Regions from separate parts of the Paenibacillus sp. YAF4_2 genome, predicted to be linked through region 3. Evidence: riboswitches for the same ligand, from Rfam matches in the RefSeq annotation. Region 3 holds a riboswitch; each other region holds the start of a gene.

Region 1 (7,415 bases), on a different contig from region 3:
GATTACAAGCCTTCCTAGGCTGCATATCCCAATAAAATCCCCTGATCGATAACGATCAGGGGATTTTTCTCACTATTATTTAGGTGTAGCTGGGATTTGCTGAGCACTCGTGGCATCGACATATTTCCGGATAATCGATACTTCAACACGGCGGTTTTTGGCACGTCCAGCGGTTGTATCGTTGGATGCCACCGGCCGGTACTCGCCGTATCCAATAGCGCTAAACCGCTCAGGCTTCAACTTGTTATTCTTGAGAAGTACATCCATGAACCGGATCGCTCGTGAAGAGCTGAGATCCCAGTTGGACTTGAAAGATTGTGTCCGAATCGGCTGATTATCAGTATGGCCCGATACAATAATCTCATAGCCGATATAAGGCTCGAGCATCTTGGAGATGGCCGCTGCGAGCTCAATCGAATCCGATCTGAGGGCATCGCTGCCGGATGCAAACAACGCATTATCGCTGATGGTAATCATCAGCTGTGATTGATTCAGCTTTGTCTCCAGATCGGAGGAGAGGCCGTTTTTCTTAATATATTGATCGAGCTGCTTCTTCAGCTTCTCCAGATCTTCCTGCTCTTTCTTCATCAGCTCTTGAAGATTCGATTCGCTGTCATTTTCTTTACTGTCTGTATTGGTCTTCTTCGCGTCATCAATTTTCTGCTGGTTCTGCTCTCCCGACTTAATAATCGCCGGATTGTCTAGAACGCCGGCTCCCGAATTAAAGGCCGCGCTAAAGGCCTCGCTCATTTGCTCGAATTTTCTGGCGTCCGTGGAGCTGGCCGCATACAATACGATAAACAGCGCAAGGAGCAGTGTTAGCAAATCGGCATAGGGGATAAGCCATGACTCGTCAATATGCTCTTCGTGGTCTTCGTGCTTACGCTTTTTCACCAGCGCCAGCCTCCTTCTCCCTCATTGCCGCCCGTTCCGTTGGGGTGAGGAATACAGACAGCTTCTGATTGATCGCAATTGTCGATACGCCGGATTGGATAGACAGCAGACCTTCGACCATCATCAAACGAAGCTGAACTTCTTTCTTGGATAGACGCTTCAATTTGTTCGCAATCGGATGCCAGAGCACATAGCCGGTAAAGATACCAAGCAGAGTTGCAATAAAGGCACCTGCAATGGAATGGGCGAGAGTCTCCATGTCATCCATATGTCCAAGCGCACCAATCAGACCAACTACGGCACCTAGTACACCAAGTGTAGGCGCATACGTACCAGCTTGCGTGAAGATCAATGCGCCAGCTTTATGACGGTCCTCCGTTGCGGAAATATCTTCAAGCAGAACATCGCGGACAAAGTCCTGGTCATTGCCGTCAATAATCATGCGCATGCCATTACGGAGGAAAGTATCCTCAATATCGTCGACCTTTGCTTCCAATGCAAGAAGACCTTCACGGCGTGTAATGGATGCCCATTCCATAAAGTTCTCGATGAGCTGCTCTCGCGGCATCAGCTGTTGCTCTTTAATAACAATTTTGAATAATTTGCCTACCTTGGACAGCTCCGACATCGGGAAGGCAATCATAATAGCGGCTATGGTCCCGAGGACGATAATCATATAAGCGGCGGGATTCAACAGATTGCTTAGAGCGGCGCCTTTCAGCGTCATGCCGACCAGTACCGCAACAAGTCCTAATACTATACCGATAATTGTAGAATTCTTCATCATGCACCCCGTCCAGTACGTTTTCGACAAATCTCTAGTTCTTATATCGACAAGTTATCGTATGGAAATTAGACTTTCAGAAATGATTTAAGAGAGGAGGCGTTAATTTTCGTTAAAATGCGGTAAAATGAATGTATAGCAGATAAATTTGGTAAAGGTGGTTAACAGCAATGGGCGTTAGGCACGCAAGGGAATACGCAGATATATTGAAAGAGCTGACGGAAGCCGTCGGCGAAGTGGAAGGCAGCTATACTTTTTTTGAAATGGAAGAAGAAGAGTGGGCAGCACTTGGTGATGATGACCGTCACGAAGTGATGGAGGCGCTTGCGGACGATGTGTTCTTCGGTCTTGGCGAACAGCCGATGATCGAGGTTGGCAAAGGATCAATTACGTACCATCCGAAGCATCATGTCATTGAAGTGTCCCAAGGAGATAACGTGACGCGCATGATTCGTTTGACATAAAGGTAGTAAAGGGAGAGCGTGAGCGTGACGAACGACTGCTTATCAAATACGACGATACCGCAGACATTAGAGCTCGAGGGCGAGCAGCTGTCTGCCTTCTATCAGCCGATCATCGCGCTTGATACGAGAAAGGTAGTTGGCTATGAGGTGCTTGGAAGAGCCTGCAAGGATGATGCTGTCCGCAGCTTGGGTCCGTTCTTTTGTGATCCGACGGTTCCGTTAGAGGACCATATTGCAGTGGACCGCATTCTACGCGAGCAGGCCTTTCAGAAAATGGCGGCAACGGACCAGCCTCCAATGCTGTTTATTAATTTGAAGCCAAACTGGATGCATCACGGTATGCAATCCGGGGAGCTCTATACTCTCTCTCTGCTTGATAAATACCAGATCGATCCGAGCAGAGTGGTCATTGAGATCACAGAAGAAAGCTTTAATGGCGAGATGGAGGAATTGCGCGAGGTTATTGATATGTACCGTGCCAAGGGCTGTCTCATTGCAATTGATGATGTAGGCAGCGGCTTTAGCGGTATAGACCGGATTGCGCTCATTCAACCGAATATCCTGAAAATCGACATGCATATGCTGAAACGGAGTGCGCACCACGACGGTTATCTTGGTACATTGCGCTCCTTCTCGGCGCTCGCTGATCAGCTTGGCGCATCGCTGCTTGCGGAAGGTGTCGAGACTCGACAGGACCTCTCGAGAGCTATGCATGCAGGAGTCCGGTATGTGCAGGGCTTTTTGTTCGCGAAAGCAGAGCCGGATTTCGAGCAGCCGTTTCGGTTTTCTTCTTTATTAGAAGAAGAGCTGGAGGCACATCGGCAGCTGCAGCTCTATTCTGAGAATTATTGGCGGTATTTGTCGGACAGGCTGGCTGGCAAGGTTGACCGGATTGGTCATCTGGAGGAGCTGGAAGAAGTAGATAACGAATGGATCGCCAGACTTCTGCAGGAACTGGAAAGCAACTGTATCCGTGTCTACTTGTGCCGAGATGACGGCATTCAAATTTCATCCAACTATTCAAGAAGGCCAGTGGATGGAAGCTGGCGGCGGGAGGATGAATATTGCGGAGCGAACTGGAGCTGGCGCCCGTATTTTGTTCCCAATGTAGTACAGCTTAGCGAGAAAAGCCGTTCGATGGTATCACGAGCCTATACCGACCTCGATTCGAGAGCATGGATCAGAACCGTATCGGTATTGGCTAAACCCGGCATTATTTTATTCGTGGATATGAAAGATCCTGAGCCTGACTATTATCGCTTTTAGGGATATTAAGGGGAGGACTGGTACACCATACAATGGAACTCTGCTGGTCCTTCCGGCGTCTGTCTTACATAGGTATCGTCAACAAAGAAACCTGCTCGTTCATAGGTTCTAATCGCTCGAGCATTCCAGGTCAGTACCTCAAGATCGATACTGTTCTTGGGAGCTCTATGAATGGCTTCACGGGTAATCAACCGGGTGAAGTCCGTTCCTATCCCCCTGCCGCATAGGGCAGGATGCAAACCAAGCCCGAGGCGTGTCACGCCAACAATCGGGAAAAATTGTGCAAAACCAATCAGCTCCTGTCCGCGATTCATGACAGCCACATATTGCATGTGCCGCAGGACAGGATCGCCGAATTCGATTCCGTCCTGCTGCATAATGTCCCAAGAAGGCCAGTGGTATAGGTCATACGGCGAATCATATTGCCATTCACAGATTTGTTTGGCATGCTTCATTTCCATTGGCTGGATAGTCATATCCGTCAGGGATAGTTTATAATAAGGCTCATCGGAAAAATTAGTCATTTGTATACCCTCAACATGAATCAATAAGTTTTTTTCCATTATAACATTCACTTATCGACTTCATTCGGATTTGGCTGAAGGATATCTAAGGAGAACTTTTACGATGCGCAAATTAATAGCACTTGGCTGTTTGTCTTATCTCGTAATTGGATTGGCACATGTCGTGGGCGGCTCGGTCATGGAGCAAATGCTCGATAAGTACGACTTGTCCTATGATGACGGCGGGCAATGGATGATGAATCAGTTTCTTGGTTTTTTGGTGGGTGTCTTGCTCTCTCCATTTATTACATCAAAGGTTGGTAAAAGAGGGGGAGTGCTCCTCTCATTAGGCCTTCTGACACTTGGTGAAGCAGCCTACAGTCTGACTCCTGATTCCTGGGGGCTGATGCTGTTTATCGCCTTGTTCGCAGGCTTTGGGTTTGGGATGACAGAATCCGTTATCGGAGCAATGGTCATTGAATTGGCTGAAGAGAATGGGAAGGCTAATGCGATGACCAAACTAGAAACGTTCTTTGGCATAGGGGCCTTCTTAATGCCGACTATGGCAAGTATATTGATCAAATATGATATTTGGCAGGTATCCTTCCCAATCCTATCTGCTCTTGCCGGCATAACCTTTATCTTGTGGATGACGCTATCATTTGGATCGATAGATGACAAGATTGGTTATCATGGCAGAGCGAAAAAGGAACATGTGGAGCGGGAAGCTGGTGCAGCGCCTACAAAAGGATGGTTTGGGTATAATAGAGCAGCTATTCCCTTCTTGCTGCTGTCAGCGTTATTCTTCGTCATCTATGTGGGGGTGGAGATGAGTTTTTCCAACTATCTGCCGTCAATTATGATTGATCGGTCCGGTATGACGGAAGCGAGTGCTCCTTCCACGTTAAGTCTGTTCTGGGGCACGATGATTCTCGGCCGGCTATTCGCCGGACGTCTGGCGGATCGTTTCGGCTACTTCCGATATCTGTTTGTCGCCATTGCAGGAGCATGTATCATCATTCTTGCGATGGGAGCGGTCGGTCAGTTAAGTGGCATGCTAGTCCTTGTCGGATTAAGCGGATTGTTCTTCTCCGGTGTATTCGGCATTGCACTCGTATTTGCAAACGGTCTTATTCCAGGGATGACAGAGCGGACGACGAGTCTGCTTGTCGCTTGCGGCGGGATAGGCGGAGCGATCTTCCCGAAATTAACGGGATGGATGATGGACAGCTATGGTGCAGACCGTACGGTCTGGATTCTCGGAGCGTTTATTATTGCGATGTTTATCGTCTTGCTTGCAATGCTGGCCTTAGGCCGGCGGCAGGAAGCTGGAGCGTCCTAACGTCTTAATCATGATAGCAACAAACAATAAAGCCGCATGCGGTTTGTCCAGTTGGACAAGCAGCGTGCGGCTTTATTGCAGAAATCTTGCCAGCCGCCTCAATCCAGGGAAGCGACTGCTTGATTCTATTGTTCGTCGGCATATTTGGTGAAAGTAGTAGGGTCCATGACACGTCGAGCAGTCACATACCGATTTACATAATAGGAGTCGCTAAGATTGCTGATTGTAACGCCCTTGCTGGACGAAGCATGAGCAAACTGGCCATCTCCTACATAAATGCCGACATGAGATACACCACGACCGTTCGTGTTAAAGAACACGAGATCTCCGGCGATCAGATCACTCTTGGCGATCTTTTTACCTGTTTGTGCTTGCGAAGCGGATGTACGAGGAAGATCGACGCCCATTTTGTCGAAAACATACGAAGAAAAACCAGAGCAGTCGAATCCTTTCGATGATGTTCCGCCCGCAACGTACGGCGTGCCAATTAAATCACTGACAATGCCGTCCATTTTGGAGTCTGCGAAAACGCTTCCGGCTTGGAAAGCCAGCATTAGCGCAAGCCCAAGAATAAGTGCTGTAACCTTTTTCAAAGCGGTGAAACTCCTTCCAATGCCGACGAGGTTAGCTGTGGGGTTCGGTTGAAGGATCCCTATGACTTCTCAGGCGCCGATCTTAATAATCGGACGTCGAAGTCAATTCACCCAGAGGTGGTTCCCCCGTTTCCAGTACAAGGAATTTGGCAGTGTAAATTATGTACTTGGTAACTATTCGGTAATTTCCGCTTATCTCCTCCCCAATCCGTCAAATTCTAATAATTCTCATGGAACCTTTTGGCTAATCTATGCGGAAAAACTTATATCCTGCGGTTGGCTGCATCTTTATAGGGCGCACAGACTAGCAGATTAGCACTATTCCGATTTACTAACTCTTTACTATGTGTTTTTTCTAGCTAATATGTTGATTTATTTGGAGAATGCAAGACAAGCCTTCCCGGAAAAACGCGAAAAACCCGCGCTACGACTAGGTCGCAGGGCGGGTGGCTTCTATAATTATGAGAAAATTTTAAACTTCCTTTGATCTCAAAATGTCGTATTGGGAGGCTAGAGTCCATACTTTCATCAAGGTACGGACAAGATGGTAGCCCTGATGGACAATCAGGGCGATGAATCCGGCCCATACGAGAGAAAAGCTTGTGACAAACAATCCAATCCCTGAGCCGATAGCCCACATTAAGAGTGATAAGCCAGCGAAAGGCAGCAGATGCTTAATCGCAATACCAAGCGATTGGAATATGCTTCCACCTTTCTCGCTTGTAGCGCCAAACTGCATGGCGAGGAAGAGGAGATGGAGCAGGATACCCCAAATCAGCCAGCCTCCCGCAGCGGGCAGCAGCTGCTGGAGGAGATCTCCGATCGACCGGCTGTGAAGCAATGCATCCAGTCCCCGCGGTGCCAGCCACCATGCGGGTGCAAGGGCGAGCAGCGTCTCGATCCAGTAGAGCAGCGTCACAGGCTTCCACGCTTTGCGAATGCCCTGCAGGAACTGCGTACCTTCGGTCTCTGTGGCATGCTGCAGAGAATAGAGCAGTCCTGCGTTAAATAAAGGGGAGAGCAGCATCCTTGCTGCAAATAGTCCGCCAAGCAGCCATAAGTAAGGGGTCAGCACATCCGTCTTCATGATCTGGAATTGAGCTTCACTCATAAATAGCTGGATCGCTGAATTCGCAGGGGAGTGATCCGGAAATCGCCGCAGCAGCGGCGATACGACTGAATCGATAAACCGATATAGGAAGAATCCCCACAGCAGCTGGTACAGAAACAGCAGAATTACGATATAGAAGTGCTTGATCGCGAGCCGCCAGCCTTGCATCATATGATTTTTCATTGCAAACCTCCTTAAAAGAATTGCGAAGCAATTCTTACTTCGAAAGCATGGACTTAAAGAATTGCGAAGCAATTCTTACTTCGAAAGCATTGACTTAAAGAATTGCGAAGCAATTCTTACCTCGTAAGCATAGGCTTACCAGCCCAGTAATCCGAGCAGTCCTTGGATAACGTTAGAGGCGCCAAGACTCCAGCGCGTACGTGTAACTTCCGACAAATCCGCCTTCATGTAATCGTTTATATGTTTGTTGTCGAGTACGTTGGTATGCTGCGGAT
Region 2 (7,415 bases), on a different contig from region 3:
ATTTCAAATTCTCGATACAGCCAATCATCGCAGCGAGATAGAAATCCTCTTCCTCCATTGCGAGGGACGCCGGCCATATGATCTGCCGCAGCCACTGCGAGAGAGGCAAGTCATCAGATACTCCTCGAATAAAAGTCTGAAACAAATGAGTGTGTCCGTTCACAAGACCAGGAATGATCGCTTTACCCGCTGCATCAATGACGCAATCAACCTGCCTTAGCAGCGCATCTTTCGAGCCGTCTGACGGCCACTCTCCAACCTCTTGAATGTGGTCCCCCTCCAGAAGAACATAACCATTCGGGATCACCTGCATCTCATCATTCATCGTCATGACAGTACCGTTACGAATCAGTTGTCTTTTCATGCCCATCACACCCTCATGTAAGTTGAATGACTTGGTATTCGAAGTATTCGTAACCATTTTGGTGCTTATCGGTTTCGATTTCGATTTTTATGTAATGTTTTATGACATTAGTATAAGAGAGGCTCTAGGGAGCGTCAACCATATCGTAACCTGATTTGGGCTTTTTTGGCCTAATTGATAATCGTCTATAGACCATTATGGTTACTAGTGTTATATTAAGTGACATAAAATCCATCAAAATCGAAACCAATACTTAACATGTAACTAGCACAAAGTTCCGTAACGTGAAATTTCGCAAAAATAGACCGTTGAAGGAGAGATCCTATGCATTTGCCTCATATGGACGAGACGGATCAGGAGATTATTCGACTGCTGCACGACAATGGACGGATGTCCTATGCCAAGATCGGCGAGCATCTGAATTTATCGAGGGTGGCTATTCAGAAGCGTGTGGACGGGATGGTCGATAACGGCATTATCGAGAATTTCACCGTACGACTGAACACTACCCGGCTAGGCAAAACGATCTCCGCGTTCTTCGAGGTTGAGGTAGAGCCGCGATTCGTTGAGCAGGCCGGCGCTCTGCTATCCGATGAGCCTGAGGTGATCAGCATCTACCAGATGACCGGACCCAGCTCCCTGCATATGCATGCCCTGCTGAAGGATGAGCAATCACTGGAGCATTTCTTATTCAAGAAGATTTATGTGCTGGAGGGCATCGTCAACGTCAACACGCATATGGTCATCAAACGGTTCAAGCAAGGCACTGGGTTAGAGCTATAACAGGCATAAAAAAAGCCTTAGCCCCGGAAATCCGGAGGCTAAGGCTTTTTGTTATTTTTTCAAATGGTAAGGCACGGTTGTAATCACGACATCCTTGCGGTAAAGAAGCTGGGTACGGAGCATTAAGCTCGTTTGGTTATGCAAAATGTTCTGCCAGCCCTTCTTCGGAATAAACTGCGGAATAATGACCGTTACCTGGTAATGGTTCTCGCTGGCCTTGCGCTGCACCGTATCAATAAACTTGAAGAGTGGACTCGTTATCGAACGATAGGGCGAATGCAGCGTCACCAGTCTGACGTCCGGCTGGAATTTCTTCCACTTCTCCTCGAAGATCGTCTCATCCTCTTTCTCGAACGGGACGTATACAGCAATAATCTGCTCTGCCTTCAAGGACTTCGCATATAGAATGGAGTGCTCCACGACATGCGTTATACCAGCCACCGGTAATATCATAACATTGCCTTCAATGGGGACTACAGGCTCGCAGGTCGCCAGTCGCAGCTGTTCGCCAACAGCCTCGTAATGCTTCTTAATCCGGTGGAAGACGAAGATAATCAATGGCAGGAAAATCAGAATCGACCATACCTGCTCGAACTTGGTCAAGAAGAACATCATCGATACGATAAAGCTAATCAGTGCACCAATCGAGTTAATAATAAACTTGGGAACCCAGCCTTTTGGCCGCTGACGGATCCATTTCACCAACATACCCGTCTGCGACAAGGTGAACGGTACGAATACACCAACCGCATACAGTGGAATCAAGTGCTCCGTCTTTCCTTGGAAAGCTATAATCAGAATGATAGACAAGATACCAAGGCTGATAATACCGTTCGAATAACCAAGACGGTCACCGCGGACCGTAAACATTCGCGGAATGAACTTATCCTTCGCGAGGTTAACCGCAAGCAGCGGGAACGCCGAGTAGCCGGTATTCGCTGCCAGAATCAAGATCAAGGCCGTTGTGCCTTGGATAAAATAATACATAACGCCGCGTCCAAATATACTCTCTGCAATTTGCGAGGTAACCGTCACATCTTCCCTTGGTGCAACACCGTAGTAGTAAGCAAGGAAGACGATGCCAGCGAACAGAACTGACAGCAGCGCGCCCATGGCCAGCAAGGTTTTCGCAGCGTTGTTTGGCGCTGGATCCTTGAAGTTAGGAATCGCATTCGAGATCGCTTCCACCCCAGTCAAGGCCGAGCTGCCCGAAGCAAAGGCCCGAAGCAGCAGGAACAAGCTGATGCCCGCTACCGGTGTGCCAAGGGATGTATGCAGCTCAGGTGATACATCACCTGAAGCGATTTTATATACACCGACGCCAATCATAATGAAAATCGCCAGTACGAATAAATAAACAGGATATGCGAGGATCGATGCCGATTCGGTCACGCCCCGCAGGTTCAATATGGTGATACAAAGGACGAAAAATACGGCGATCAACACGGTATGGGTATGCAGGCTTGGAAATGCTGAAGTAATCGCATCCGTACCCGCCGATACACTTACTGCTACCGTCAGAATATAATCGACCAGCAAGGAGCCGCCCGATATCAGCCCTGGGAATACCCCGAGATTTTCCTTCGACACCACATAGGCTCCGCCGCCATGCGGATAAGCAAATATAATTTGCCGGTAAGACAAAATAAGTGCCGTTAATAAGACAAGCACCCCGATACCAATCGGAATGGAATACCAAAACGCCGCAGCGCTCACGGTCATCAAGACTAACAAAATTTGCTCAGGACCGTAAGCAACGGACGATAAAGCATCCGAAGACAGGATCGCAAGCGCTTTTGTCTTAATGAGTTTCTGTTCCCCTAATTCCGTGGACTTTAAGGGACGCCCGATCAGTAATCTTTTGATAAGAGTAAACACACAGGTCACCGCCAACAATGAAGTTAAACAACATACGCTTGGATACTCGGGCTACTCATCACTTGTCAGTGCTAATGTAACCATGTTTGCTTTTTTTTACACGAAAAAAAGACCGCAGAGTATCCTCCCGCGGTCATAAAAAACCGAAGTTCACCCTCTCTATCAACGCTTACAAGGTTAGCTGACGGATTCGGGCGTCTAGAGAATCGCCCTACAGCTCTCTGCCTGAACGGCAGCTATGCTGATTCACCCCGGCGGTAACTATAATGGCAGTTATCGCAATTGGTTCCCCTGCTTTCCGACTACTTCGGAAACTCAGCGAATATGAACATATGAAGTTGCTAATTGATCATAGTCCTCTCTCCCTTATCTGTAAACAGCGATAATATTTCAAATAAACGCAGAAATCAGGCTTTAACCGTCATGAATGCGGATACATTCTTGAATCGCTTGCAGAATGTCCTAAAAAGCCAGCCATGCTTTCTTTTACCTTGTTCCAAGGAGATAATTCCCTTAATAAGGGAGCAGATCTGCTATTGTGCAGGAGACATGATCCTACAGGGTCATTAAGCAACTAAAAAGAACGAACCAGCCATCCGGCTGATTCGTTCTTTTTTCGAAAAAACTTTTATTTCACAAACCGGAAAGCCTTTGCTTCCAGATCGCGGCTGTTAGGACCAACAAAGACATGGAATTCGCCAGCATCACTCTTCAGCTGCAGATCCGTGTGGTAATAACAAAGCTGCTCTTCGTTAATTGAGAATGTTACCTTCACCGTCTCACCAGGCTGCAATTGCAGCTTACGGAAGCCCTTCAGCTCCTTAAGTGGACGTACAACCTCACCAGCAATATCACGCACATACAGCTGAACAACCTCTTCCCCGGCAACCGAGCCTGTATTACTTACCTCAACCGATACTTGAAGTGTGTCTTCAGCATGCAGTTCGTCTGTCGACAGACTCACTTCACCGTACGTGAAGCTTGTATAGCTGAGGCCGTAGCCAAACGGCAGAAGAGGCGCATTTGGCATGTCCAGATACTTCGAAACATAACGCTCATTCGCATTCTGCGGGGTGAGCGGACGACCCGTATTGTAGTTGTTATAGTAAATAGGTACTTGACCAACCGAGTAAGGGAATGACATCGTCAGACGTCCCGATGGATTCACATCACCGAACAGGACGTCTGCGATTGCATTGCCGCCTTCCGTACCAGGGAACCAAGCTTCAAGAAGTGCATCCACCTCCTCGATAACGCCATGCAGATCCAGCGGTCTGCCGTTGAACAGTACAACAACCATCGGCTTGCCAAGCGGCTTCAGCTTCTGGATCAGCTTCAGTTGAGCCTGCGGCAGACGGATATCGCCGCGGCTTCCCGCTTCCCCGCTCATCTCAGAGCTTTCGCCAAGTGCCAGGATGATGATGTCAGCATCGGCTGCGACGTTGACTGCTTCCTGGAGCTGCTCTTCCGAACCAGAATCGATGTCGCAGCCTTTGGCTGTGGCAATCAGATCGGTACGTGCGGATAAACCAGCATGAAGCTGAACCGCTTCCTCCTGCTTACCCCAAATCGACCAAGGTCCAAGAATATCGCCGCTCTCAGCGAAAGGCCCGATGAGCGCCAGCTTTTGCCCGCTGCGTAGCGGCAGAGCCTGCTCATTCTTCAGCAGGACACATGATTTCGCCGCAATCTCGCGTGCAGCAGCACGATGCTCATCGCAGAGCAGCACTTCTTTTTCCCGTTCTTCACTAGCTGCGCGGTAAGGGTTCTCGAAGAGACCCAACTTGTCCTTCAGCTTCAGGACACGAAGGACACACTCATCGATAAGCGAGATGTCAACTTTCCCCGCTTCCACGAGCTCCTTCAGATGATTCGCGTAGTTAGACGTCATCATTTCCATATCAACGCCAGCTTCAATCGCCTTCTGTGCAGCCTCCGCCCCGTCTGCGGCAACACCATGAGGGATCATCTCACTCACTGCACCCCAGTCAGAGATGAGCATGCCGTCAAAACCCCACTCATCACGAAGCAGATTACGCATCAGCCATTTGTTGCCGGTCGCCGGAATGCCATCCACCGTATTAAAAGCCGTCATAACCATCTCGCAGCCTTCATCAAGCGCAGCTTTGTATGCTGGCAGATAAGACTCACGGAGCTGTCTTTCCGACATGTTCACCGTGTTGTAATCACGCCCGCCTTCGGCAGCACCGTAGGCTGCAAAGTGCTTCACGCAAGCAGCTACCCGGTCCATATCACCAGTGAGATCCTCCCCTTGGAAGCCACGGACGAATGCCCGTGCATATTCGCTGTTGAGGAACGGATCTTCACCCGTCGACTCCATCACGCGGCCCCAGCGTGGATCGCGAACCAAGTCCACCATCGGCGCGAACGTCACATGAATGCCGGTGACGGCTGATTCTTTTGCCGCGATAGCAGCACTGCGTTCTGCCAGCTCCATATCCCAAGTGCTCGCAATCGCCAGCGTAACTGGGAAAATCGTGCGGTAGCCATGGATTATGTCCGCCATTAACAGAAGTGGAATACCAAGTCGGCTGTTCTCCATATATTTTTTCTGCAGGGCAATCGTTTCTTTGGCACCAACGGCGCTAAGCACGGAGCCAACATTATTCACCATGCTCTCCGTTACACCCATCCAAGCCAGCGGGCCTGTCAGATTGGCATCATCTTCACTTAAAAAATTCGGGGTCAGCTGCATCAATTGAAAAATCTTTTCTTCCAGCGTCATTTGCTCGAGTAGTGCCGTAATCTTAGTCACGCGGATACCCTCCAATAGGATCATTTCTGCTTCTTTCACCATTATATCGATTGCCAATATCGAGCAACATAGCGATTGTTGCCGAAAACATCAACAATCTGGCTGCATGCAACAACTATTGACAAATAGGGCAATTTACAACTACCCTTTGGTAATGCCTTGCTCCATGCAGAATGACAACCAGACAGGAGTAATATTATGATTAAATCCGTTACAAAAGAGGATGAAAAAAGAAGCCGCTTGCCCGAAATTCAGCTTGTCCGCGCGCTTCTAATTATCGCCGTCATTATGATTCACTCGACTTCCTTTGCCACTTTGAATATGAAGGAATCAGACTATTATTTCATATATCATTTCTTGAATATATCGATGTCTTTTGCAACACCGGCATTCGTATTTTTAAGCAGCTTTGTTCTGTTCTACAGCTATTATCCGCGTCCACTCAATGGTGCGCTCATCAGCCGTTTTTATCGAAAAAGAATCACCTACGTCATCATCCCTTATGTGCTGTTCTCGATCATTTATTTTGTCTTGTATTACAATGCCTACACACCAAATATGCCTACAGACGAGACCATCCGAAGCTTTCTAATCAAGCTGGCAACCGGTAAAGCTTATACGCATCTGTATTACGTCTTTATTATGGCTCAGCTGTATGTTTTGTTCCCGTTGCTGCTGTTTGTGTTTCGGCGTTTCCCTAGGCTGATTAAGTGGGCTGTCCCCTTGGGGCTCGTTATCCAGCTTGCCTTCTTTACATGGAATGAGCAATATCTGCATCTGACCAATCTGATGAGCTGGGCACCTTCGTATGCCATGCAATATATGCTCGGGGCTATACTGGGCATCTACTATCCGCAGCTGCGCGGATGGCTTCAATGGTCGAAGGAAGGGGCCACACCTGAGCGTGTATCCGTATGGCTGGCTTCTTTTGGCGTATGGCTCGGCAGCCTGATCGCAATGCTCATCATTTTCTACGATATCCGGATGAACGGGACTATCTATTCGCCGCTCATGCTTGATGTACTGAAAATGTTCTATTCGATCACCAGCGCCATCATGCTGCTGCATATTGCACCAAGCTTGCATCGATTCCTGCCGAAAAAGGAGCTCCGTATCTTTGATTCGATCGCGGTATTTTCGTTTGGCATCTATCTGATCCATCCACTACTGCTGTTCTACTATCGGAAGTTCCCGCCTGAGAGCGGCATCTCCGTGTATTATCATCTGTGGTATGCCGCAGGCTTCTGCCTTGCGCTTGGCGTCAGTTGGCTGATTGTGGCTGGGGCTGCACGTTTCATGCCGGGGGCGGCTTTGTTGTTTGGGGAGTTGCCGCGGCGGGCTGGGCGATAGGGTTTGCTCGGGGATAGCTGCTTCGCTGCGCAAGAGACATACTCTTTCGATCGCTGTTGTGCCCTGGATTTCTTTGAATTTTACCGCTTCGGCGGTAGAAATCCAGGGCACAAAGGCGAGCGCTCCGCTTCTCAAGAGCATGTCTCTTGCTCCGCTTCGCCCCCCCTCACTCGCGGCCAAGCACCGCTTCAAAAACCCAAGACAAAAAGCCTTTATTTAATACAGTTAAATATCGCTTTCGCACGATCCGCTCAAGCTACTTCA
Region 3 (7,415 bases):
GCTGGCGCACTGCTGTTTATGGCCTCGGACTCCGTTCTGGCCTGGAATAAATTCATCTCGGAGGTTGCGAGCTCCGACGTGATCATTATGACGACCTATTATGCTGCGCAGTTCTGCATTGCAGCCTGCATTAGTCATAAAGCCCGTACTGTTCCCAATCAAAAAGCCATGATCCTCTGATCATGGCTTCTTTTATAGCTGCTTTAACCCACTTTTTCCTTGTTCATCTGTTTACTGCGCAGCTGGCCGCAGGCCGCATCGATATCGGCGCCATGCTCCAGACGGACGCTGACGCTGACCCCTTGCTTCTTAAGTGTATCGTAGAAGCCTTTAATGGAGTCGTTCTCACTGCGCTGGTATTGGCTGTGCTCGTCGACCGGATTGTAAGGAATCAAGTTCACGTTTACAAGTGAACGGCGGCGGTCACCCACCAGCTCGGCAAGCTCAAGCGCATGCTCCTGCTGGTCGTTAACGTCCCTTAGCAGGATATACTCCAACGTAATCCGGCGATTCGTGCGTTCGAGATAATAGTCGATAGCGTCCATCAGCTTCTCGATTGGAATCGCGCGGTTAATCTTCATAATGCGAGTCCGCAGCTCATTATTAGGAGCATGCAGCGATACAGCCAGGTTGACACCTTGATCCTTGTCGGCGAACTCTCTGATTTTATCAGCAAGCCCGCTGGTGGATACGGTGATGTGACGCGGACCAATCGCTAGACCCTTATGATCCTTCACGGTTGTAAGGAAGTCATTCAGATGGATGAAGTTATCGAACGGCTCGCCGATCCCCATCACAACGATATGGCTGACTTTCTCACCTTGATTAGCTTCATCAAGATGAAGCTGAATCTTCATAATCTGCTCGACAATCTCGCCACTGGTCAGATCGCGGCTCTTCTTAATCAGGCCGCTTGCGCAGAAGCTGCAGCCGATGTTGCAGCCAACTTGCGTTGTCACGCAGACAGACAAGCCGAACTTATGGCGCATCAAGACCGTCTCAATCAGATTGCCGTCTAAGAGCTTCAGTAGCAGCTTCACGGTTCCATCCTTGGACTCCTGCTTCGTATGCTCAACCAGCGTCTGAATAGTAAAGTTCTCCTCCAGCAGCTTCACGCAGTCAGGATTAACTTCTGTCATAGCTGCAAAGCTTGTAACCCGCTTCCGGTAAAGGTATTCCCACACTTGAGTCGCCCGGAACTTTTTGTGTCCGCGCTCGCCCAGCCATGCGATTAATTGCTCTAATGTAAATCCATATATGGAAGGTGTACTCATTATTTATCCTCTTTTCACAAACGCGGCCTAAACCGCATACTGACTCCTATTGTCCCAAAATTATCGAACGAAAACAAGGGGCGATTCCCGCCAATTGACAGAAGCTCGCAACAGCACTATTCGGATAAGACCCCCGGAGGGTCTTATTGCTATTTTTTCTCCAGCAGAACTGGCCCATAAGACCCTGCGAGGGCCTTATTCATTCCAGATAGTCCAGTTTCACTACCTTTCATCTGATTTTTCTTATTCATAAGATCCTGACAGGGTCTTATAGGCTCCCGCTCCCCGCTCCATTGCTCGGATAAGACCCTGCGAGGGTCTTATTGCTGCCGCAGCCGACTAGTTCACCTTCGTTTATCGCCTCATTCTCTGCGATAAGGTCCCCGGCAAGTTCCCCTCTGTTCCGATGCTCCATCCGCTGCATTAAGGTCCTTGAGGGAACTTAAGCTCGCCGTTTGACCATTCATTGCACTGGTTAGTGTCCCTAATGGATCTTACCTCGTCCATTGTTTCTTTTTCAAATAAAAGTTTAAGAGCACAATTAGCGCAATCTAGAGATATAGGAATTAAGAAAGAGCATCGTAGAGTTCATCCGAGATGTAAACGCTCTAACCAATCACAATGTAATAATTAGACAATATGCAGCCTCCATGTCTCATTTACATTAACCTTAGGCAGGCGTAACATACGATTCAGCAATTGAAATGTATGCTTTATTCGCTGAGTTTCCGTCATGGGAAACGGGGGAACCAATCGATAAGCGCAGTGTCATCGGTGTGAGAGCCAATGAATCTTGTTGCTTATCAGGGGTGAATCCAGGAAAGGCTTCGTGCGGCCGAACCTGGTAGGGCGACTCTCACCGTCCGAATCCGTCAGCTAACCTCGTAAGCGAAGAAAATGTCTGTTCCAGCAAGCTAAGGCTGCGAAGGCATTTTCCAGGTAGAGAGGATGATGTGATCTTGTGACCTTATGGGGCCGCGGGGAACTTTCCTCTGCGGTCTTTTTCTATTGTATTCCAAAATGTCTTTATCGCTTAATCTCCTTCACAGGGGAACGGGGGAACCAATCGGACGGCAGGCTGAATTTAAACAACCCGCCTTCCACGGGGTGAATCGCCAGAACGGCTCGAATAAGCCGCATGGCGTAGGGCGACTCTTACGCCCGAATCCGTCAGCTAACCTCGTAAGCGTAACAAGAGAGGCAACGATGATCGTGAATATAGGCGTGGTTTATTTTCTGCTGCGCTTATAAGCCGCGTGAAGAGTCCCTCTTCCGCGGTTTTTTTGTCGTTGAATCCTCTATCGAAAAGAGGAGCGAGCTTCATGAACGATTATATTCTCGTATCTGCACCAAACGTACAGGGCGAGGACTTTATTAAACAGCTGCAGCGCCGGCATATCCCGTTTGCAGCGCTTGTGAATAACAAAGCGGAATACGAGCGGATGCTCGCACTTGAGGTAAATACGATCATTGTCATAAGCACGACTGAAGAAGCCACCTGGCGGGTACCGGAGCTTCCTATTGGACGGATTTTTCTTTTCGAGAGAAGCCTGAACCTTTGCTGCCGCTACATTCAGATCTGCCGCAGCTGGACGTCGAAATCGATCTGTGTCATTACCAACAGCACAAACCCGAGACTGATCTATAAAGGAATGGGCGCGAATTATGTGATTCATTCCAGTAGCACAGAGACTTCTTTTCTCATAGCAAGCGACTTCATGACAGGCAGCGACAACGGGTAAAAATCCATGCTTACGAAGCAAGAATTGCTCAATTGGCTGAGATAGGCCATTTGTGTACCAATTCTTTTAAGGAGAATAGAGTTATGCAGGATATTTATATGGTGCTGCTTCTAGCAGCTGTATTCGTACTCTTCGCCGGATTTATGCAATGGTGCGACCGCTCGATTCAAGAGGAGGACAAACGATGATTGTCACACTCTGTCTGGCTTTACTTATCTTTCTCTATTTAGTGTACGCCCTCATTAATCCAGAAAAATTTTAATCCCTTAAACGATCGCGGGAGGTCAATATGGATATTTTACAGCTTCTAATCGTGATTGGCGTGCTTATTCTGCTCGTCAAGCCACTTGGCTCGTACGTCTATCACGTCTACTCGAATGAGCCAAACCGAACCGACCGAGTATTCGGGTGGTCTGAACGAATCATTTACAGCGTGATCGGCTTAAAATCGCGAGCAGGCATGACCTGGAAAAAATACGCGCTTAGCTTTCTTCTAACTAATATCGTATTAGTTGCCATCAGCTATTTGATCCTGCGCTTTCAAGGCGGGCTCCCTGGCAATCCGAATAACATCGGCGGTATGGAACAGACCTTGTCCTTTAATACCGTCATCAGCTTCATCACGAATACGAACTTGCAGCATTACAGCGGGGAGACCGGGCTTTCTTACTTCTCGCAGATGGCTGTCATTATGATGATGATGTTCACATCAGCGGCTACAGGCTTCTCGGTTGCGATTGCATTTATCCGTGGTCTGACGAGCAAAGGCACAACAATCGGTAACTTCTTCGAGGATTTCGTGAAGTCGCATACCCGGATTTTTCTGCCGCTGGCCGTGCTTGTCACGCTGGTACTGGTGGCTTTGCATGTGCCACAGACATTTGATCCGAACATAACCGCAACAACGCTAGAAGGTGCCACGCAAAATATCGCGATCGGACCTGTGGCATCCCTTGAATCAATCAAGCATCTAGGTACAAACGGCGGCGGTTTCTTCGGAGTCAACTCGGCTCATCCATTCGAGAATCCAAACCCACTGACGAATGTCATCGAAATTTTATCGATGTGGGCGCTGCCTGCTTCCTTACCTTATGTATTTGGACGATTTGCGAAAAACCGTAAGCAGGGCTGGGTTGTATTTTCCGCGATGATGACCTTGTTCCTTGTCTTTCTGGCAACGGTCTATACCGCTGAGCTGCATGGCAATCCGCTACTAAACAATCTTGGTGTGGATGCCTCACAAGGCAGTATGGAAGGTAAAGAGGTACGCTTTGGTATCGCACAATCCGCTCTGTTTACAGCCGTCACAACAGCAGCGACCACCGGTACGGTTAACAACATGCACGATACACTGACACCAATTGGCGGACTCGTACCGCTTGCCGAGATGATGCTTAACGTTGTGTTTGGCGGTAAGGGTGTTGGTCTCATCAACATGCTGATGTACGCCATACTCGGAGTATTTATCGCCGGACTTATGGTTGGACGTACGCCGGAGTTTCTTGGACGGAAAATTGAGCCGCGTGAGATGAAGCTCATCGCGATCGCCATTCTCGCCCATCCCTTTATTATCCTAGTGCCGACCGCTATCGCCTTCCTTACCGACCTAGGCCAAGGCTCAATTAGCAACCCAGGCTTCCACGGCATCTCACAGGTGCTGTATGAGTACACCTCATCAGCAGCGAATAACGGCTCCGGCTTTGAGGGATTAGCCGATAATACACCTTTCTGGAATATTACAACCGGACTGGTCATGCTGTTTGGACGATATATCTCGATGATTGCCATGCTTGCCGTTGCCGGTTCACTGGTCCGTAAGCAGCCTGTGCCAGAGACATCGGGTACATTCCGGACAGATAACGTGCTGTTTGCAGGGATTCTTGTAGGAACCGTATTAATTATTGGAGCGCTGACGTTCCTGCCTGCCGTTGTTCTTGGACCAATTGCAGAGTATCTGACGCTTCGCTAACGGATAAGGATGAGGTGAGTAAAAGGTGACTACGAAACGTAAATCTATGCTGGACTCCGCTATTTTAAGCCGAGCGGTCAGGGACAGCTTTATTAAATTAAATCCACTAACAATGATGAAAAACCCCGTCATGTTCGTCGTTGAGGTCGGTACACTTGTCGTACTGCTTATGACATTGCTGCCCGGCTATTTCGGTACAGAAGATCGGGTAGGCTTTAATCTGACGGTGTTTCTTATTCTGCTATTCACGGTACTCTTCGCGAATTTCGCAGAAGCATTGGCCGAAGGGCGCGGTAAAGCGCAGGCCGATTCGCTTAAGAAGAGCAAACAGGACATTACGGCTAACAAAATGGTCGGCAATAGTGTAAAACAAGTCGTATCTACCGAGCTTCGGAAAGGCGATATGGTTATCGTCTCACAAGGCGAGATGATTCCGGGCGATGGCGAAGTCATTGAAGGTCTTGCTTCTGTTGATGAATCGGCCATTACCGGTGAATCGGCTCCTGTTATTAAAGAAGCTGGCGGTGACTTCAGCTCCGTTACCGGCGGTACACGTGTCGTCAGCGACCAGATCAAGGTTCGCATTATGAGTGATCCCGGCGAATCGTTTATTGATCGTATGATCTCACTTGTTGAAGGCGCAAAGCGGCAAAAGACGCCAAACGAACTGGCTCTGAACACCCTGCTTACAAGCCTGACGCTTATCTTCTTGATCGTTGTCGTTACCCTGGCCCCTATCGCCAAATATGTTGGTGTAGAGCTGGATGTGCCCGTGCTGATTGCCCTGCTCGTCTGTCTCATTCCGACCACAATTGGCGGTCTGCTGTCAGCCATCGGAATCGCCGGTATGGACCGCGTGACACAGTTTAACGTATTGGCAATGTCAGGCAAAGCCGTTGAAGCAGCCGGCGATATTAACACAATGATTCTGGATAAAACCGGTACGATTACATTCGGGAACCGGATGGCCAGCGATTTCCTTCCTGTTAAGGGCTCAACCATCCAAGAGCTTGGCGAGTGGGCAGCACTCAGCTCGGCCAAAGACGAGACGCCGGAAGGACGCTCCGTATTAGAGCTGATGAAGACCAAGCAGCTCTCCTACCCAACTGAGCAGATTGAGCAGGCTTCCTTCATTCCTTTTACAGCTGAAACACGGATGAGCGGTACCGATTTGCCAGATGGAAGAAAAGTACGTAAAGGCGCCGTTGATGCCGTTAAAAAATGGGTATTGTCTCTAGGGGGTACTATCCCAGCCGATCTCGATTCCACCGGTGAAGCCGCTGCTGTCCTCGGCGGAACACCACTTGCTGTTTCCGTTGATAACCGGATTCTAGGTATTATTTATTTGAAGGATACCGTTAAACCAGGCATGCAGGAGAGATTCGCTGAGCTCCGCCGGATGGGTATCAAGACCATCATGTGTACGGGCGATAATCCGCTGACGGCAGCAACGATTGCCCGTGAAGCAGGTGTCGATGACTTTGTGGCGGAAAGCCGCCCTGAGGATAAAATCGCGCTGATCAAAAGAGAGCAGGCCGCAGGCAGTCTTGTTGCGATGACCGGCGACGGCACGAATGACGCCCCTGCTCTTGCCCAGGCCGATGTTGGGCTTGCGATGAACAGCGGTACAATCGCAGCGAAGGAAGCTGCGAATATGATCGATCTGGATTCCGACCCGTCGAAGATTATCGAGGTTGTGGCTATCGGCAAGCAGCTGCTAATGACCCGCGGCGCTTTGACCACGTTCAGTATTGCGAATGATATCGCCAAATATTTTGCCATCATCCCTGCGATGTTCATGATTGCGATCCCGCAGATCGATGTCCTGAACATTATGAAACTTGGCTCGCCTTCATCGGCGATCCTCTCGGCCCTTATCTTCAACGCCGTCATTATCCCGCTCCTCATCCCGCTTGCGATGCGAGGGGTTGCTTACAAACCGATAAATGCATCCAAGTTGTTAAGCAAGAACCTGCTTATCTACGGGCTTGGCGGCGTCATTGCACCGTTCATTGGTATTAAGCTGCTTGACCTTATCGTTCATATTTGGATCTAATGCGTTATTCGAAAGGAAGAGATCATATGAATCAATCCGCTTCATCATCCGCATCAGGCGGTGGCTCAATCCTGATCATCGCCATCAGAGCGAGTATCGCATTTATTATATTATGCGGCATTATATATCCGCTCGTGTCTACGGGTTTAGCGCAGCTGCTCTTCCCGCATCAGGCGAACGGAAGCTTGATTAAGAACGCAGAAGGCCAGATTATCGGCTCGTCCCTTATCGGGCAAAGCTTTACCGACCCTGCCTACTTCCAAGGGCGTGTATCGAGCATTGACTATAAAGCAGAAGCTTCCGGATCCAACAACTATGCGCCCTCTAATCCAGATATGCTCAAGCGGACGCAGGAATCGATTGCCGCATGGAAG
Region 4 (7,415 bases), on a different contig from region 3:
AATTAGCGCTGCTGCCAGATCAGTCAGGCTGTTATTTAATGAAGAATGGGGAAGGCACCATTATCTATGTAGGTAAAGCAAAGGTGCTGAAGAATCGTGTTCGATCCTACTTCAATGGCAGTCATAATGGCAAGACACAACGCCTCGTATCCGAAATTCGGGATTTTGACTATATTATTACCTCAAGTAATATGGAAGCACTTATCTTGGAGTGTAACCTGATTAAGCAATATCATCCGCGGTATAATGTACTTCTTAAGGACGATAAGACTTTTCCATATATTAAGATCACGAATGAGACTCATCCGCGTCTTGAAGTTACTCGTCGAGTTGTGAAGGACAAGGGGAAGTATTTTGGTCCGTATCCCAATGCCTATGCTGCTCAACAAACGAAGAAGCTTCTTGACCGGCTGTATCCGCTGCGCAAATGTGGTACCTTGCCGGATAAAGTGTGCTTGTATTACCATATCGGCCAATGCATTGCCCCATGCGAATTCGAAGTGGAGCAAGGGCGATATGACTCAATGGTTCAGGAGATTACAAAATTCCTTAATGGCGGTCATGATGTGGTTAAGGCTGATCTTCAGCGCAAGATGGAAGCTGCGGCGGAAGAGCTGGACTTCGAGCGGGCTAAGGAATACCGAGATCAGATTATAAGTATTGATGCTGTGATTGAGAAGCAGAAGATTACGATGAACGATGCCCTCGATCGCGATATATTTGGCTATGCGGTGGAGAAAGGCTGGATGTGTGTTCAGATTCTGTATATGCGTCAAGGTAAAATGATTGAACGCCGCGGTACATCCTTCCCGTATTATGGGGAAGAATATGATGACTTCATGACGTTCGTCACACAGTATTACAGTGATAACCCGGCGCTGCCGAAGCAGATCTTGCTGCCCTTGCCGCTAGGGGATGAGGAAAGTACCGATGAATCTGCCAATGTTCCGGACGAGTTCGCAACAATGCTGCATAACTGGCTGAAGGTGAAGGTATTATTGCCGCAACGTGGACGGAAAAGCGAAGCTGTTACCATGGCCATTGACAATGCGAAGATTGCACTGGCTGATAAATTTCGCCTTATTGAACGGGATGAGGAGAGAAGTATTCGGGCATCAGAAAAACTGGCAGAGTGGCTTGGCCTGTCTGATGTACGGCGAATTGAAGCCTTCGATAACTCGAATATCCAAGGTACAAATCCGGTCTCGGCGATGGTTGTCTTTACTGACGGCAAGCCGGACAAGAAAGAATACCGTAAATATAAAGTGAAGACTGTAGTTGGGGCAGACGATTACGAGACTATGCGTGAAGTTGTCCGTCGTCGTTATGAGCGAGTACTTAAAGATCAGCTGACTCCTCCAGACTTGATTGTGGTCGACGGAGGGAAGGGGCAAATATCAGCGGCTCTTGATATCTTGCAAAATGAGCTCGGACTAGATATTCCGGTATGTGGTCTAGTTAAGGATGCGAAGCATAAGACGGCTCAGCTAATGACCGGCGATCCGCCAGAAGTGGTGCCTTTGCCGCGGGACAGCCAGGAGTTTTATCTGCTCCAGCGGATTCAAGATGAGGTTCACCGATTCGCGATCTCCTTCCACCGTGAACAACGTGGAAAATCGATGATCGCTTCCAAGCTGGATTCGATTCCAGGCATTGGAGAGAAGCGGCGCAAGCTTTTGCTTAAGCATTTTGGTTCAATCAAGAAAATTAAGGAAGCTACGATTGAAGACTTCAAACTGCTATCAATTGGTGAAAAGCTTGCTTCACAAATACTCGAGGCTTTAAATGAGAGCGACAAAGAAAAGGAAATGTAGGGCAACCTCATTTCTTTTTACAAGATTAGCAGAAAAGGAAATGTAGGGTGACCTGCATTTCCTTTTATTTACTTATTTTCCTTTGCCCCCGGATTTGCTGTTACCGCCTTTATCGCCAGCGGATTTACCACCTTCAGCTTTATCTGCTCCAGCTTTTTTGCCCCCGGATTTGCTGTTACCGCCTTTACCGCCAGCGGATTTACCACCTTCAGCTTTATCTGCTCCAGCTTTTTTGCCCCCGGATTTGCTGTTGCCGCCTTTACCACCAGCGGATTTACCACCTTCAGCTTTATCTGCTCCAGCTTTTTTGCCCCCGGATTTGCTGTTACCGCCTTTACCACCAGCGGATTTACTACCTTCAGCTTTATCTGCACCGGCTTTATTGCCATTAGATTTACCTTTTCCGCCGCCGGATTTACCACCTTCAGCTTTATCTGCTCCGGCTTTTTTGCCCTCGGATTTACTGTTACCGCCTTTACCGCCAGCGGATTTACTTCCCTCAGCTCTATCTGCACCGGCTTTGTTACCTCCGGATTTGCTTCCACCAGATTTGTTACCGCCTTTTCCGCCTCCAGCTTTCTTAGCTGCAGCTTTGTTAGCGCCTGCACTTCTACCACCAGGGCTTTGATTGCCGCCAGGGCTTTGGTTGCCGGGGCTTTGGTTGCCGGGGCTTTGGTTGCCAGGGCTTTGGTTGCCGGGGCTTTGGTTGCCGGGGCTTTGGTTGCCGGGGCTTTGGTTGCCAGGGCTTTGGTTGCCAGGGCTTTGGTTGCCAGGACTTTGGTTGCCACCAGGACTTTGGTTGCCACCAGGGCTTTGATTACCACCTGAGCTTTGGTTATTAGGCAATTCTATCACTCCTCATGAACGTAATAATAGAGTATATGAAGGTTGCTAGAGTTACTCTTGTACAGGAGTGGACAAACGGACGAAATAGTCTCATGACCATCTCATTACAGAGCGATGCTTGTAATTTTATTAAGTGGAACATACACAATATAAGGTGTTTTGTAGCTTACTGCAGAGAATGTAGCATTTCCGCTTTGAAAGCCTGCCCATTTCACCTTATCAAGATCTTTTCCATTATCCAGCGTCACACGTTGGATAACTTGTCCGAGCGACAGCTTGCGAAGAATACTGTGCGCATGTTCAGAGTTGCTATTTCCGCTTGATTTGTCTCCTTGGTTGCTTGGAATTGCAGAGTTATCAGAGCAGCCAGAAGATTTGTGTTTGTTACCGCTTGATTTCTTCTTACCTGATGATCTATGTTTGCCGCCGCTTGATTTTTTGCCATATTATTGTTGTCAATCCTATCACCTCCATAATGGTTTTAATAGAGTATATTAAGGTGAATTGAATTGCTCTTGGACAAACGTTACCCTTTCTATTAAATAGGCTTTTTGAACAGCAAAAAGGGATGTATCACAGGAGGATACATCCCTTTTTATCGGTTATAACTTTCTGAGGTCAGGCTCGTAAGTACCGACGGTTATGCCAGTACTTAATCGTCCAGGCAACAATGATCGGCAGAACTGCATAGATGATGGCTGCTGTAATATTAACAGCTCCGCCAACACCAATGAGATCGAAGCCCATGAGTAGACTGTCTAATATAGCATGAGTGAAAACGGCTGTAATAAATCCGTATTTGAGGAAGATCAAACAAAATACGGTTCCTAAAATAACGAGCTCTACGATCCGGGTATAAAACGGGAAAATCGGGTAGCCAACATGGCCAAGCGCCCACATGGTTGTAGGAATAAGGGTGGCAATAAAGGTGTTTTTGAACCACTTCTTAAATAAGGCAATCCCGAACAACCGGAATATGGCTTCTTCGGAAATCGCCGCACACCAGGCCATCATCGGCATCAGCCACAGCATATTCGTATTATAAGGCGATTGAGTAGCATCACTTGTCGCCCATGATCCTGCAAGAAACTCCATGGCAATCATAATAATGGCCTGACAACCCAATATGACAGCGGCAAAAAGATAGGATAGTCCAACGCTGCGCCATACATGTTCTCCATAACCCCGCTCGCGGAAGCCTGGCCATAACGGACGTTTTTGGGACCGCCACATACCGTCACCGGCAACAAGGGCGAAATAGACAGCTAGACCTACTGGAATGAGCAGGACGACAGTAATGATGATAGTTGCATTCATCTCTGAGTCTGAGCGGATTTGCTCGCCTAAGGATGCCATAATGCCGTCCAGCACGTTCAGATTGTTATAAATGTAGAACACGATGAACACAAGGCTGATAAAAACGCCTCGTTTAAATGTGGTGTGCCGGCGGTACAGAATCGCATAAATAATAGAAAGAACCAGTGAGATAAAGCACATGTACGCCAGACTGACGACGGATAAAATGCTGCCAATGTCTTTCTGACCATCTACATACGTTATGTAGCTTGCAGGAGCCTGGAAAGCTGGCTTATATCTTGTAATAACCGCTTTATCATCAATCAATCCTACACCGATAACTAGCTCGAGCGTTGCATCTCCAAGCTTATATCCTGTTGGATGAAGAACAACATCACCGTCATCGTTAATGTACAGGCTCTTTAGTTCTTCTGAACGGAAGCCTTTGGTAATGGCAAAAGCCTTCGCAGCTGTCTGCATCAGCTTTCCATTATCAGTTGGAGCGGCACCCAGCCAATGCCAACCTGTAACACTGCCGCTTGTCATATGAACGTATACAATAGCTTTGCTGCCATCTTCGAGATCAAGATTAACCTGAAAGGTATCCGTCGGGAACTTGGCGTCATACTTGTCCTCATACGTCTTAAGTAAGTCCTCTTTGGAAAAATAACCATTTGCCAAACTATCGGTCTGATAAATCGTATGGGACGAAACAGCAGCTTCATGAAATTGCTTTTTTACGAAGGCTTCTGCAGTCTGGGCTGCTTCACTTTTAGAAATGACCTTGGGGGTTGAACTGGAGAACAGCTGGTCGCCCGCAATTGGGCCAATCTGTGTAAAGATAAAAATAATTGCACCTGCAACAGCAGCCCACAGGAAACGTCTCCATTCATGGGGAGCGATGGAAGGGATCATACATTACCTCCATTTCGGATTCAAACGATGCTTATCTATTGTAACCATATCATTATTAGCCTGAATTATCCAATAGATGCGAAAGGAGAGGATGCTAACGGTAAGCTGTGAAATAAGGACTTGCAGCCAGCAAGTGACCATTTGCTCCATGTGATTGACCGTTTTTGGACGAATACCGCTCAATTATCGCCTAAGCCCATTTTGATCGCATCTGTCATTTGGGCGTATAATCGATAACGTCATATTAATTGAATAGCAACAGCCGAATTTCGTCATGAAAACGGGGGAACCATAACGCTGCCCGGAGCAATCCGTCAGCATGGGGTGAATTTTAAGCATTTCGCTTGAATAGGGCTGCCTTTCCAGGCCCGAATCCGTCAGCTAACCTCGTAGGCTGGGTGGAACAGGACTCATATCGCATTGGGGGTTCCCGTGCTTTTTTTTATGCCCAATTTTAGATATGTCCTATATGAAGGAGTGAAACATGACCCGTTATTTCAACATATTGAAATGGCCGCCGCCTCGAATTCTTGTTTTTGGCTTTGCCGCCATTATTGTGATAGGTGCTTTTCTGCTCACGATGCCGTTTGCCTCAAGTGACGGATCTAGACTACCTTTCATTGATGCACTGTTTACAGCAACCTCGGCGACATGTGTTACCGGCTTAGTAGTGGTAGATACAGGTACATACTTCTCTACCTTTGGGAAAGTGATTATACTTTCCTTGATCCAGGTCGGCGGACTTGGTTTTATGACGATGGCCACGCTTATTGCGCTTGCAATTCGCAAGCGGATATCGCTTAAGGAACGGTTGATCTTGCAGGAAGCGATGAATCAGACAAGCATGGAAGGCATTGTTAGATTAATCCGCAGGGTCATTATTTATTCTCTAACAATTGAGCTGGTCGGCGCCATTTTGTTCGCTATTCGCTTTGCCTTCGATATGCCGTTTGGCAAGGCCGTATGGTTTGGCTTTTTCCATGCCATTTCATTCTTTAATAATGCAGGCTTTGATATATTCGGCAACTTCCGCAGTTTGACGATGTATGCAAGTGATCCGCTCGTTAATTTGGTGTCGATGCTGCTTATTATTTTGGGCGGACTTGGTTTTGTTGTTATGGCAGATTTACTGGAGTACCGTAAAAACAAACGGCTCTCCCTTCATAGTAAAGTTGTTTTATCTATGACTGGAACCCTAATTGCTGTCGGCGCTATCGTCATCTTCATTTTTGAATTTTCGAATAGCAAGACGCTTGGTTCATTGGATTGGGGAGGCAAAATTCTGGCGTCCTTCTTCCAATCGGTTACGCCAAGAACAGCAGGGGCCAATACCGTAGACTATACGCAGCTGCGGCAGGCTACAGTTTTCTTCACCATTATTCTGATGTTTATCGGTGCATCTCCTGGCTCAACCGGAGGCGGGATTAAGACGACTACCTTCACGACGATGATTGGTGCGGTTATTGCTATGATCCGAGGCCGGGAAGATATTGTGTTGTTTCATTACCGGCTTGGTAAGGACCGGATTTTTAAGGCACTGACGATTACAATGCTGTCGCTCACGCTGGTCATCTTTGTTACGATGCTACTGTCGACAACAGAAGATCAGCAGTTTCTGAAAATTTTATTTGAGACAACATCAGCCTTTGGCACGGTCGGCTTGACGGTCGGCATTACACCGGAGCTGACGGATTTCGGCAAAATTGTTATTGCATTAACCATGTTCGCAGGCAGACTTGGGCCGCTTACGCTTGCGTATGCGCTTGGACCAAAATCAGAGAAAGAGCTGTACCGGTATCCGGAAGGCAAAATTACGATTGGATAGGGGAATAGAGAGAAAGAATGAAAAACAATCAGTTTGTGATCGTAGGGCTTGGGCGATTTGGCTCCAGTCTCGGAAGAGAGCTTATCAAATTAGGGTATGAGGTGCTCGGTATCGACCGGGATGAGGAAGCTGTCCAAGAAATGAGCAATGTGCTGACTTATACGGTGTCGGCCGATTGCACGGATGAGGAAACTTTACGATCATTAGGCGTTCGTAATTTTGACTGCGGGGTTGTCGCGATTGGCGATGATATTCAGGCGAGTATTCTGACGACTATCTTACTGAAGGATCTTGGCGTGAAGCGGGTTGTAGCGAAAGCGATGAGTGAGCTGCATGGCCGCGTGCTGGAGAAAATCGGAGTGGACCGGGTGGTTTATCCCGAGCGGGACATGGGTATCCGGGTTGCGCATCAGCTTGTAAGTCCGAATCTGCTCGATTATATCGAGCTGTCGAAGGAATATACGATAGCAGAGCTTTCGGTTCCGAATTGCCTAAATAATAAATCTCTAAATGATTTGAATCTGCGTGCCAGATTCGGCTGCAGCATCGTTGCGATTAATAAGCCTACCGGTATTATAATAGCTCCTACAGCGACGGATGTTGTAACGGAAAAAGACGTGATGGTTGTCATCGGGACAAACGAGCAGATTGAACAGTTTGAAGAAACGATTATCAGGTGATGATAAGGACAGTGGGCGCAGTTAGCGTTCTCTGTCCTT

The links. A riboswitch is a leader RNA that binds a small molecule or an ion and turns the genes downstream of it on or off. The one in region 3 is predicted to bind cyclic di-AMP.
Region 1: another riboswitch for cyclic di-AMP. It lies ahead of AB4Y93_RS27940 (C40 family peptidase); the one in region 3 lies ahead of AB4Y93_RS23100 (hypothetical protein).
Region 2: another riboswitch for cyclic di-AMP. It lies ahead of AB4Y93_RS13745 (APC family permease); the one in region 3 lies ahead of AB4Y93_RS23100 (hypothetical protein).
Region 4: another riboswitch for cyclic di-AMP. It lies ahead of AB4Y93_RS08700 (TrkH family potassium uptake protein); the one in region 3 lies ahead of AB4Y93_RS23100 (hypothetical protein).

The regions. Positions count from the first base shown of each region.
Region 1 is NZ_JBFRCT010000018.1:31,712-39,126, reverse strand. Features, by position in the region: gene rluF (23S rRNA pseudouridine(2604) synthase RluF) at 1-18, shown strand, start outside; gene motB (flagellar motor protein MotB) at 76-897, opposite strand; gene motA (flagellar motor stator protein MotA) at 881-1,678, opposite strand; gene AB4Y93_RS27960 (hypothetical protein) at 1,849-2,142, shown strand; gene AB4Y93_RS27955 (EAL domain-containing protein) at 2,167-3,408, shown strand; gene AB4Y93_RS27950 (GNAT family N-acetyltransferase) at 3,414-3,932, opposite strand; gene AB4Y93_RS27945 (MFS transporter) at 4,036-5,253, shown strand; gene AB4Y93_RS27940 (C40 family peptidase) at 5,379-5,846, opposite strand; cyclic di-AMP (ydaO/yuaA leader) riboswitch at 5,852-6,008, opposite strand; gene AB4Y93_RS27935 (hypothetical protein) at 6,319-7,140, opposite strand; gene AB4Y93_RS27930 (M1 family metallopeptidase) at 7,276-7,415, opposite strand, start outside.
Region 2 is NZ_JBFRCT010000005.1:139,265-146,679, reverse strand. Features, by position in the region: gene AB4Y93_RS13755 (amidohydrolase family protein) at 1-364, opposite strand, end outside; gene AB4Y93_RS13750 (Lrp/AsnC family transcriptional regulator) at 689-1,147, shown strand; gene AB4Y93_RS13745 (APC family permease) at 1,199-3,025, opposite strand; cyclic di-AMP (ydaO/yuaA leader) riboswitch at 3,176-3,356, opposite strand; gene bglX (beta-glucosidase BglX) at 3,654-5,825, opposite strand; gene AB4Y93_RS13735 (acyltransferase) at 6,000-7,151, shown strand.
Region 3 is NZ_JBFRCT010000010.1:284,054-291,468, reverse strand. Features, by position in the region: gene AB4Y93_RS23110 (lysoplasmalogenase) at 1-180, shown strand, start outside; gene rlmN (23S rRNA (adenine(2503)-C(2))-methyltransferase RlmN) at 204-1,274, opposite strand; cyclic di-AMP (ydaO/yuaA leader) riboswitch at 1,983-2,179, shown strand; cyclic di-AMP (ydaO/yuaA leader) riboswitch at 2,295-2,479, shown strand; gene AB4Y93_RS23100 (hypothetical protein) at 2,597-3,016, shown strand; gene kdpF (K(+)-transporting ATPase subunit F) at 3,165-3,278, shown strand; gene kdpA (potassium-transporting ATPase subunit KdpA) at 3,306-4,985, shown strand; gene kdpB (potassium-transporting ATPase subunit KdpB) at 5,011-7,041, shown strand; gene kdpC (potassium-transporting ATPase subunit KdpC) at 7,068-7,415, shown strand, end outside.
Region 4 is NZ_JBFRCT010000003.1:240,407-247,821, forward strand. Features, by position in the region: gene uvrC (excinuclease ABC subunit UvrC) at 1-1,814, shown strand, start outside; gene AB4Y93_RS08690 (hypothetical protein) at 1,883-2,620, opposite strand; gene AB4Y93_RS08695 (CPBP family intramembrane glutamic endopeptidase) at 3,279-4,871, opposite strand; cyclic di-AMP (ydaO/yuaA leader) riboswitch at 5,122-5,282, shown strand; gene AB4Y93_RS08700 (TrkH family potassium uptake protein) at 5,356-6,696, shown strand; gene AB4Y93_RS08705 (potassium channel family protein) at 6,714-7,376, shown strand.